Regions from separate parts of the Brenneria nigrifluens DSM 30175 genome, predicted to be linked through region 2. Evidence: predicted binding sites of a transcription regulator. Region 2 holds the regulator's gene; the other holds the start of a gene.

Region 1 (5,691 bases), 880 kb from region 2:
ATTTTGGCGGCGGCGCTGCACTATTTCCAGCGGCTATTGTTTAACCGGGTGGCGGTCGGGGTGGTGCAGCAGCTGCGTATCGACGTTATGGATGCGGCGTTGCGTCAGCCGCTCAGTACTTTTGATACCCAGCCGGTAGGTCAGCTGATATCGCGCGTCACCAACGACACCGAGGTGGTGAAGGATCTTTACGTCATGGTGGTGTCGACGGCCTTGCGCAGCGCGGCGCTGATTAGCGCCATGCTGGTGGCGATGTTCAGCCTGGATTGGCGGATGGCGCTGGTGGCCCTGACTATTTTCCCGGCGGTGCTGATCGTTATGCTGATCTATCAGCGTTACAGTACGCCGATTGTGCGTCGGGTACGCAGCCATCTGGCGGATATCAACGACGGCTTCAATGAAGTTATCAACGGCATGGGCGTGATTCAGCAATTTCGCCAGCAGGCCCGATTTGGCGAACGGCTGGGCGGCGCCAGCCGGGAGCATTATCGGGCGCGCATGCAGACGCTGCGCCTTGACGGGTTCCTGTTACGCCCGTTGCTCAGCCTGTTTTCCGCCATGGTGCTATGCGGTCTGTTACTGCAATTTGGTTTTAGCGCCGTGGGATCGGTCGGCGTCGGCGTGCTGTATGCGTTTATCAATTACCTGGGGCGTCTAAATGAACCGCTAATTGAACTGACCACTCAGCAGTCCATGCTGCAGCAGGCGGTGGTGGCCGGCGAGCGCATCTTTGAGCTGATGGACGGCGTGAAGCAAGGCTACGGCGGCGATGGGCGTATGCTTACTCAGGGGGGCGTGGAGATCGACGACGTCTCCTTCTCTTATGGTAGCGGCAAAAACGTCTTGCAACATATTTCCCTGACTATCCCCGCGCGGGGGTTCGTGGCGCTGGTAGGGCATACCGGCAGCGGCAAAAGCACCCTGGCCAATCTGCTGATGGGGTATTATTCGCCGGATAAAGGCGAAATTCGTCTGGATGGACGTCCGCTGCAAACCTTGTCGCATCAGGTATTGCGCCAGAATGTCGCCATGGTGCAGCAGGATCCGGTGGTGCTGGCCGAATCCATGTATACCAACGTCACACTGGGCCGCGATATCGGCGAAGAGGAAGTATGGCGGGTGCTTGATATTGTGCAGCTATCCGAATTGGTGCGTTCGTTCCCCGAGGGGCTGCATACCCGCATTGGGGAGCAGGGAAACACTTTGTCCGCCGGGCAGAAGCAGCTACTGGCGATCGCCAGAGTGCTGGTGCAAACCCCCAGGATCCTGATATTGGATGAAGCCACGGCGAATATTGATTCCGGTACGGAACAGGCGGTGCAGAAAGCGCTGAGCATTATCCGCGACCAAACGACGCTGATCGTCATCGCTCACCGGCTATCGACGATCGTTGAGGCCGACGCCATTATGGTGCTCCACCACGGACAGATCGTCGAACGGGGCACCCATGAGCAGTTGCTGCGTCGGCAGGGGCGTTATTATCAGATGTATCAGCTGCAGCTGGCGGGAGAAGAACTGGCGGTTACGCTGACTAATGAGTCCGTGGTTGTACCGTGACCGGATGCACTCATAAGCACAAGCGAAAAGCAGAGGCAGCCGGTTGCTTCGCACCATCACCAAGCATATTCATGCGGTTTTTCGTCTTCATGCACTGAAATTACGCGCAATGCACTATATTGGTGCGTTGCGCGCCCCGCTTTTTTGGTTTTTTTTCCCCATAGATGATTTTTCACCCGGTTAACCGACCTGAACCGCGTTCTTTGCGCTGATATCCATGGGATAAATCATTTATGGCACACCCTTTGCTTTATTTAGCGCGTGAAGATAATCCGAAATGAGAGTAATCCGAGATAGCGGCGGGCGAAAGCCTGAACTTAACGGTTAGGGGGATGATGAATGAAACTGGTTACTGTGGTGATAAAACCATTCAAGCTGGAGGATGTGCGTGAGGCCTTGTCTTCCATTGGCATTCAGGGACTTACCGTCACTGAAGTGAAGGGGTTTGGACGTCAGAAAGGGCATGCCGAGCTGTATCGCGGTGCGGAATACAGCGTTAATTTTTTGCCGAAAGTGAAAATCGATATTGCGATTGCCGATGATCAACTGGACGAAGTCATTGATGTCATCAGCAAAGCGGCCTATACCGGAAAAATTGGTGACGGTAAGATTTTTGTTGCTGAGTTACAAAGGGTTATTCGTATTCGTACTGGCGAAACTGACGAAGCCGCACTTTAACACCTGGCTTAGATGCGTAAATAGGGATGGATGAAAATGAAAAAACTTGTCTCCTCATTGGGTCTTGGTGTGGCTGCTTTGCTCCCGTCTTGGGCGATGGCCGCGGCACCAACGATCGATAAAGCGGATAATGCTTTTATTATGATTTGTACCGCGCTGGTACTTTTTATGACTATACCTGGAATCGCGCTGTTTTATGGCGGTTTGATTCGCGCCAAGAACGTCCTTTCCATGCTGTCACAGGTAATAATTTCTTTTGCACTGGTGTGTATTTTATGGGTCGTCTACGGCTATAGCCTGGCCTTTAGCGAAGGTAACGCTTTCTTCGGCGGTTTTGCCAACTTCCTGCTGAAGGGAATTGCCGTTGATTCGATTACCGGTACATTTTATCAGTACGTGCATGTGGCTTATCAGGCTTCTTTCGCCTGCATCACCGTGGCGCTGATTGTGGGAGCCATCGCCGAGCGTATCCGTTTTTCCGCGGTGCTGATCTTCGTCGCGCTGTGGCTGACGTTCTCTTACCTGCCGATGACCCATATGGTGTGGGGCGGCGGCTATCTGGCCGCTGACGGCGCGCTGGACTTCGCCGGCGGTACGGTGGTGCATATCAACGCCGCGGTTGCCGGTCTGGTCGGCGCCTACCTGTTGGGCAAACGTGCCGGTTTCGGTAAAGAAGCGCTGAAGCCGCACAATCTGCCGATGGTGTTTATCGGTACGGCGATCCTGTATATCGGTTGGTTCGGCTTTAACGCCGGTTCCGCCGGTGCGGCAAATGAGATTGCCGGTCTGGCTTTCCTGAATACGGTGGTGGCGACCGCCGCGGCGATCCTGGCATGGGTTGCCGGCGAGTGGCTGGTTCGCGGTAAGCCTTCGCTGCTGGGTGCCTGTTCGGGCTGTATCGCCGGCCTGGTCGCCATTACTCCTGCCGCAGGGACGGTGGGCGTCGGCGGGGCGTTGATTATTGGCCTGGCCGGTGGTTTTGCCGGCCTGTGGGGCGTAACCGTACTGAAAAGATGGCTGCGCGTTGATGACCCCTGCGATGTGTTCGGCGTTCACGGCGTCTGCGGTATCGTAGGTTGTATTCTGACCGGCGTATTCAGCTCCGCTTCTCTGGGGGGGACGGGGTATGCGGAAGGCGTGACCATGGCTCACCAGGTTTGGGTACAGCTGTTCAGCGTTATTGTCTGCTTCGTATGGTCCGGCGTGGCGGCTTTCATCGCTTTCAAAGTGGCCGATCTGGTTGTTGGACTGCGCGTACCGGAAGAGCAGGAGCGCGAAGGTCTGGACGTCAACAGCCATGGCGAGAATGCTTACAACCAGTAAGTAGTGTGAATATATATTGATCGGCAGGGCGCAGGATAATCTCCGCGCCCTGTTTTTTATGACGGGCTGTCCTGCCCGTCACCCTACGGGCCGTCGCAAACGACGTTGAAAATCGCTCCCGGCGATTTTTTATGACGGGCTGTCCTGCCCGTCACCCTACGGGCCGTCGCAAACGACGTTGAAAATCGCTCCCGGCGATTTTTTATGACGGGCTGTCCTATTTGCCCGCGGAGAGGCGGCGCATAACGCCTTCCTGTACGCTGGAAGCGACCAGTACGCCTTCACGGGTATAAAACTGTCCGCGCACAAACCCCCGGGCTCCCGAGGCGGAAGTGCTTTCCACGCTATACAGCAGCCAGTCATCGAGACGGCATGGGCGATGAAACCACATCGAGTGATCGATGGTGGCAACCTGAATACCCGGTTCGAGAAAGGCGATGCCGTGCGGCTGTAATGCGGTTAACAGAAAATTGCAGTCGGATGTATAGCCAAGCAGATATTGATGCACGCGTTCATCGTCCGGCAACGGGCCGTTGGCGCGGCACCAGACATGTCGTATCGGTTCTTCCACTTTTCCTTGCAGCGGGTTATGAAATTTTACCGGGCGCATCTCAATGGCTCTCGGCTGGGTGAACTTATCACGAAACTGCGGCGGCAGCAGGTGCGCCATGCTTTGAGCAATATCCTGCTCCGATCTGAGCTCTTCCGGCGGGGTAACCACCGGCATCACATTTTGATGTTCTAAGCCCTCTTCATGGCTCTGGAATGAGGCCGTCATATAGAAAATCGGCTTGCCATTCTGGATGGCGTTGACCCGGCGCGCGCTGAAACTATTGCCGTCGCGCAGATTTTCCACATCATAAATAATGGGTTTGCGGCTATCGCCCGGTAACAGAAAGTAGCTGTGAAATGAATGGATGCCGCGCTCCGTCGGCACGGTCTGTTTGGCCGCTGACAGCGACTGGCTCACCACTTGTCCGCCAAAGACCTGGCGCAGTCCTAAATCATCGCTTTGTCCCCGGAATAATCCTTCCTCGATTTTTTCCAGATTAAGGAGGTCGAGAAGGTTTTTTAATGCCTGGCTCATACTGTCGGCCTCATTGGTTACACGTTATTTAGAAAGTGAAAACCCATTACGCATTTTAAATGGGGGCTAACGGGTTGATATAAGTAATTTAAATCATAAACCAGGAAAATATCAGAATTTTGTACCATCATTATTCTATTAAGTAACCCATACTACTTATACCCTTTATTTTTCAGGTTGCAGGTGTGTTCCCGGTCACTGGGGGGGTATTTGATTGCTGTCTTCCCGCACCCTGAAGTATGACGGGTATATTGGGTATAGCGAAGTCGGTTTCTTTGATACCGGCATTCCGACAATAATAAAAGGAGACTGATCGCATGAAATTATGGCATATCGCAGGTGGAATCATGGTATCGATGGCGTTGACCGCCTGTGCGGAGAAGAGTGATTATGGCGTTTCTCCTCATACCGGCGCACCGGTAACCTCCACTTCCGCTCAGCATACAACCATATCTCAGCCGGCCGTTACCGGGACGGTGAATATTCGTCAGCGCATCGCCTTACCGGCTAATGCGGTGGTAACGGTGACGGTGTCCGATGCGTCGCTGGCGGATGCGCCTTCAAAAGTGATTGCCCAGCGAGTAACTCGTACCGAGGGGAAACAGGCGCCTTTCCAGTTTGTGTTGCCGTATAATCCGGCCGATATCCAACCTAAAGCGCGTATTTTACTCAGCGCGGCCGTGGCGATAGATAACCGAGTAGTGCTGGTGACGGAGAATGTTTTACCGGTTATCACCAATGGCGTGAATAATGCCGATCTGGTCCTGGTACCGGTACCTTCCGTGCCTTTACCTGCGCACAACTCGGCGCCATTGTCGTCGGAACCGCCGTCGATAACGCCATCACAACCGGTTCAATCCTCCTGGTGATTTATCCAAACGGTACGCACCGCGATTTTACGGCGCGTACCGCCAACGGAACCTGTCAAGATCGATTCTCCCCTCTCGGGTAAAGCTCACTCCTTCAGCCCGTAACGCTGATTTCTGGCGCTGATGGTCGCCGCCGACCAGCGATATCTCGCCTTTGCGGTTTATCACCCGGTGCCA
Region 2 (5,691 bases):
AGCTGGATGCGGAGCGGGGGATTGAACTGGCGGCCCGCGCGGAACAGGCCGCGCTGCAGGCAGATAAGCGTATCACCAATACCGAAGGCGGCAGCTTTAACAGCCACTATGGGATTAAGGTTTTCGGCAACAGCCACGGTATGCTGCAAAGCTACTGTTCCAGCCGCCACTCCATGTCCAGCAGCGTGATCGCCGAAGTGAACGGCGATATGGAGCGCGACTACGCCTACACCATCGGCCGCTCGCTGGATGAATTGCGTACGCCGGAATGGGTCGGCGCGGAGTGCGCGCGCCGCACCCTATCCCGTTTGTCGCCGCGCAAGCTGCCGACCATGCGGGCGCCGGTGCTGTTTTCCGCCGAAGTGGCGACCGGGCTGTTCGGTCATCTGGTAGGCGCCATCAGCGGCGGCAGCGTGTACCGTAAATCCACCTTCCTGCTGGATAAGCTCGGTCGGCAGATCCTGCCCGAGTGGCTGACGATTGAAGAGTTGCCGCACCTGCGCAAAGGGCTGGCGTCAACGCCGTTCGACAGCGAAGGGGTGCGCACCCGGCAGCGGGAAATCGTCAAAGACGGCGTATTGCAAACCTGGCTGCTGACCAGCTACTCCGCCCGCAAGCTGGGGATGAAGAGCACCGGCCATGCCGGCGGCATTCATAACTGGCGTATTGCCGGACAAGGGCTGGATTTTGACGCTTTGCTCCGCCAGATGGGCAAGGGATTACTGGTGACCGAATTAATGGGCCAGGGCGTGAGCGGCGTTACCGGGGATTATTCTCGCGGCGCCTCGGGTTTTTGGGTGGAAAACGGTGAAATCCAGTATCCGGTCAGCGAGATTACCATCGCCGGCAATCTGCAAGAGATGTTGCGCAATATCGTCACGGTCGGGGATGACATTGAAACCCGCAGTAATATCCAGTGCGGTTCGGTGCTGCTGCCGGAGATGAAAATCGCCGGAGAGTAGAGCGGGAGGCGTCAGGCCGGAGAGCGGCGTTTATTCTTCGTCGAATCCGGCTTCGAATAGCGCGATCACCGCGGCCAGCGCCTGCGTTTCATCCGGGCCGCTCGCTTCCACTTCGATAAGACGGCCTTTGGCCGAGTCCAGCATCAGCATGGCGATCACGCTGCTGGCCTCGGCTTCGGTGCCGCTGTCGTTGCGCAGCATCACCTCGGCGTTGAAGCTTTGCACCAGCTCGAACAGTTTCATGGCGGGCCGGGCATGCATACCCAGCCTGTTTTTGATTTCCACGGTGTGCCGAACGGTCATGACGGCTTGCGTTTTTCCAGCGTGCGGTGGCGTGACTGCACGTTTTTGCCGCGCGAGCGAAAGTAGTCGGCCAGCTGTTCCGCAACGTAAACGGAACGATGTTTGCCCCCGGTACAGCCAATCGCCACCGTCAGGTAGCTGCGGTTATTGGTTTCCAGCATCGGCAGCCACAGTTCCAGATAGCTGCGGGTCTGATAAATAAAATTATGCACTTCGGTATGGCGGTCGAGAAAGGCCGCCACCGGTTTGTCCAGACCGGTCATCGGGCGCAATTTCGGGTCCCAGTGGGGGTTGGGCAGAAAACGCACGTCAAACACGTAGTCGGCGTCGATGGGGATGCCATGCTTGTAGCCGAAAGACTCGAACACCATCGTCAGTTCTCGTTCCCGTTTGCCGAGCAGACGGGTACGCAGCATTTCAGCCAGCTCGTGCACCGACATTTCGGAGGTGTCGATGATCAGATCGGCGCGTGAACGCAGCGGCTCCAGCAGATCGTTTTCCTGATCGATGGCGCTTTCCAGCGACAGATTCTTGCTGGACAGCGGGTGCAGACGGCGGGTATCGCTGTAACGGCGGATCAGCGTATTGCGATCGGCATCCAGAAACAGCAACTGCGGCGCGAAGCTTTGCGGCAACTGGACCATGGCGTGCTCAAAGATTTCCGGCGACTCCGGCATATTGCGCACGTCGATGCTGACCGCCGCAGAGATATTGCGCTCAGCCAGCGTAGCGGCCAATTCCGGCAGCAGAACCACAGGAAGGTTGTCTACACAGTAGAATCCCATATCTTCCAGCGCGCGCAGGGCTACGGATTTTCCTGAACCCGAGCGACCACTGACGATCATCAGCACCATCTGGCGATTCCCCCCTGGCAACGTGATGGCGACCTGTCGCTGCCATTGTTTTGATCATGATTGTTTGCACAATGAATGGTAGGAAAACGGTGATTCCCGATCGTGCCGCCATTGCTCATCATCACCACCTGATTTAACCGGCTTCCGTCATAATCTGATACAGCGCTTCATCGCTTTGCGCGGCGCGCAGACGCCGGCAAACGGTTTTATCGGCCAGTCGCCTGGCGATCAGCGATAGCGTATGTAAATGGGTTTTACATTGTTCTGCCGGAACCAGCAAGGCAAAAAGCAAATCAACGGCTTGGTTGTCAACGGCGTCGAACGCGATAGGCTGTTCCAACTGGATAAATACCCCGACCGCGCCCAGGGCGTTGTCGTCCTCGAGCTTGCCATGCGGAATGGCGATGCCGTTGCCGATGCCGGTACTGCCCATGCGTTCCCGCGCGAGGAGGGCGTCAAAGATAATCTGCGAAGACAGATTAAGCTGCCGGGCCGCCAGTTCGCTGATAATTTCCAATGCCCGTTTTTTACTTTGGCAGTGGACGGAACTTCGGGTGCACTCGGGACGTAGCACGGTGCTGAGCTGCAAAACGGGATCGTTGTTCATTTTATCTTCACTTGACGACGCTTCCACTTCCGGTGAGCCCGGCCCGGGTATTTTATGGGCCGGGTCTGTTCCCCGCCCGTTCGGGCAGGGAGAAAAATCAGTGCTGTTTAAGCTTATCCTTGTGCTTGTTTAGCTGTCGGGCCAGTTTATCGATCAGCAAATCAATGGCGGCGTACATATCTTCCGCTTCTGATGTGGCATGCAGCTCTCCGCCGTTAACGTGCAGCGTGGCATCGGCGATTTGTTGTACTTTCTCCACTTTAAGTACCACGTTAACCAGATTAATACGGTCGAAGTATTGCTCTAATTTGGCGAACTTGGTATTCACGAAATCGCGCAGCGGCGGCGTAATTTCGATGTGGTGTCCGGTAATGTTTAGCTGCATAGCGTCTTCCTTCTAGTTGAGATCAAACCAGCTGTTTACGCTGATTTGATGGTGGGATAGATAAAGACTCTCGGTATTTCGCCACCGTACGCCGCGCCACGATGATGCCCTGATCGGAGAGCAGCGTGGTGAGCTTACTGTCGCTTAAAGGTTTGGCGGGGTTTTCCGCAGCGATTAACTTTTTCACCAGCGCCCGGATGGCGGTCGACGAGGCTTCGCCCCCGCTGTCGGTATTCACATGGCTGGAGAAGAAATATTTTAGTTCAAAAATGCCGCGCGGACTGTGCAGAAACTTCTGCGTGGTGACGCGGGAAATGGTGGATTCGTGCATATCCACAACCTGGGCGATATCGGCCAGCACCATCGGCTTCATAAATTCTTCCCCCCGCTCGAAAAAGTCTTGCTGCTGTTCGACAATGCAGCGGGTGACTTTGAGCAGGGTATCATTACGGCTTTCCAGGCTTTTTATCAGCCAACGGGCTTCCTGCAAATGGCTGCGGATAAACTGACCGTCGCTGTCGCTGCGCGTGCTGTTGCCCAACGCGGCATACTGCTGATTAATCTGCAACCGGGGAACGCTGTCGCTATTCAATTCGACCACCCAGTGTCCCTGAATTTTGCGCACCAACACGTCGGGGATCACATATTCCGACTCCCCGGTGTTGATTGACTGCCCCGGACGGGGGTCGAGAGACTGAATCAGCGCCAACGCTTCCTTCAGTATCTCTTCTTTCAGTCGGGTGGCGCGGATAAGGCTGCGGAAATCATGATTCGCCAGCAGGTCGAGATGGTCGCTGACAATCAGCCGTGCCTCGCCAAGCCGGGGGGTATCGTCGGCAAACTGCGAAAGCTGAACCAGCAGACAATCGCGCAGATCGCGCGCGGCGACGCCAATGGGATCAAAGCGTTGTACCCGCTTGAGCACCGCCTCCACTTCGTCCAGCGTGACGCTTTCATCGCCGATGCTGTCGAGAATGTCTTCCAGCGGCACGGTGAGATAGCCGGTGTTGTCCACGGCGTCGACGATGGAGGTGGCGATGGCCGCGTCGGTATCCGAAAACGGCGTCAGCTCCACCTGCCACATCAGGTAATCCTGCAGGGTCTGGGTGGTTTCACCCTGGTAGATCGGCAGTTCCTCGTCCCGATAGTCGGTGCCGGTGCCGGAAGGCGTGCCGGCGGAATAAATTTCGTCCCAGGTGGCGTCGAGCGGCAACTCCTCCGGCATATCCTTGTGCTCAAGCGCTTCACCGGTATCCAGCGAATCGCTGTCGACGGTCTCGAATGACTCTATTTCTTCGTGGGTGTCCGTTTGCTCAAGCAACGGATTGCTTTCCAGCGCCAGTTGAATCTCTTGTTGCAGTTCAAGCGTGGACAGTTGCAGCAGGCGTATGGCCTGCTGTAGCTGTGGAGTCATGGCCAGTTGCTGGCTAAGCCTGAGTTGCAAACCTTGCTTCATGTAGCGCCGACGTCCTTACTTACCATATCGTTCAATGAAAAATCCTACCCTATCAGAGTCGGAAGCCTTCGCCCAGATAGACGCGCTTGACCTGTTCGTCGGCCAGTATCTCTGTGGGGGAACCGTGAGCGATTAAATGTCCCTGACTGACGATATAGGCGCGTTCACAGACGTCCAGCGTTTCGCGGACGTTATGATCGGTAATCAACACGCCCAGTCCGCTGTCGCGCAGATGCTCGATTATTTTTTTGATATCAATCACCGAAATGGGATCGACGCCGGCAAAAGGCTCATCCAGCAGGATGAATTTGGGATTCGCCGCCAGCGCGCGGGCAATTTCCACCCGACGCCTTTCCCCGCCGGACAGGGATTGTCCCAGACTATCGCGCAAATGAATAATATGGAATTCTTCCATCAGCTCGTTGGCGCGGTCTTCCTGCTGCTCCGAGGTCAGATCCTTGCGGATCTGCAGTATCGCCATCAGATTGTCATACACGCTCAACCGGCGGAAGATGGACGCTTCCTGGGGTAAGTAGCCGATTCCCCTCAGCGCGCGATCGTGCAGGGGCAGCAGGCTGATATCTTCGTCATCAATCACGATCCTCCCTTCATCGCGTTGCACAATCCCCACCACCATATAGAACGTGGTGGTTTTCCCGGCGCCGTTGGGGCCCAACAGGCCGACAATCTCGCCGGAATTGACGGTCAGGCTGACATTTTTCACGACCTTACGGCCTTTATACGCCTTGGCCAGATTTTCTGCGATTAATGTTGCCATAAATTATTCAGTGACTCGTGGTTGCGGTTGCTGAGCAGGGGAGGATTGCCCCTTGTTATCTTTCTGCTGAAGCTGCGAGGGGACCAATACCGTCGTCACGCGTTTGCCTTTATCGCTGAACGCCTCCATCTGCTGCTGCTTCACCAGATAGGTGATTCGGTCGCCTTTAACGTTGCTGTCCAACTGCTCCAGATAGGCATTGCCGGTCAGCGTCAGAAAATCCCTGTCCAGCTCGTAGCGGATTTTCTGGGCGTGGCCTTTCACCGGCTTGCCGTTGTCCTGCATTTGGTAAAACGTGACCGGGTTGCCGTAGCCTTCGACCACCTCTCTGCCTTGCTCGCCCTGC

The links. The regulator sigma-54, encoded in region 2, starts transcription at its own class of promoters, with help from an activator protein. The targets are predictions, from matches to a motif close to GTTGGCACANNTTTCGCTNT.
Region 1: glnK (P-II family nitrogen regulator) is a predicted target of sigma-54. The motif match lies at 1,790-1,809, and genes of this name have one in related genera.

The regions. Positions count from the first base shown of each region.
Region 1 covers NZ_CP034036.1:3,561,758-3,567,448, reverse strand. Annotated here, with positions in the region: gene EH206_RS16735 (SmdB family multidrug efflux ABC transporter permease/ATP-binding protein) at 1-1,557, shown strand, start outside; gene glnK (P-II family nitrogen regulator) at 1,897-2,235, shown strand; gene amtB (ammonium transporter AmtB) at 2,272-3,558, shown strand; gene tesB (acyl-CoA thioesterase II) at 3,776-4,645, opposite strand; gene EH206_RS16715 (YbaY family lipoprotein) at 4,963-5,514, shown strand; gene EH206_RS16710 (MGMT family protein) at 5,542-5,691, opposite strand, start outside.
Region 2 covers NZ_CP034036.1:4,446,298-4,451,988, reverse strand. Annotated here, with positions in the region: gene pmbA (metalloprotease PmbA) at 1-962, shown strand, start outside; gene npr (PTS phosphocarrier protein NPr) at 993-1,265, opposite strand; gene rapZ (RNase adapter RapZ) at 1,262-2,119, opposite strand; gene ptsN (PTS IIA-like nitrogen regulatory protein PtsN) at 2,253-2,726, opposite strand; gene hpf (ribosome hibernation promoting factor) at 2,824-3,111, opposite strand; gene rpoN (RNA polymerase factor sigma-54) at 3,134-4,567, opposite strand; gene lptB (LPS export ABC transporter ATP-binding protein) at 4,620-5,345, opposite strand; gene lptA (lipopolysaccharide ABC transporter substrate-binding protein LptA) at 5,349-5,691, opposite strand, start outside.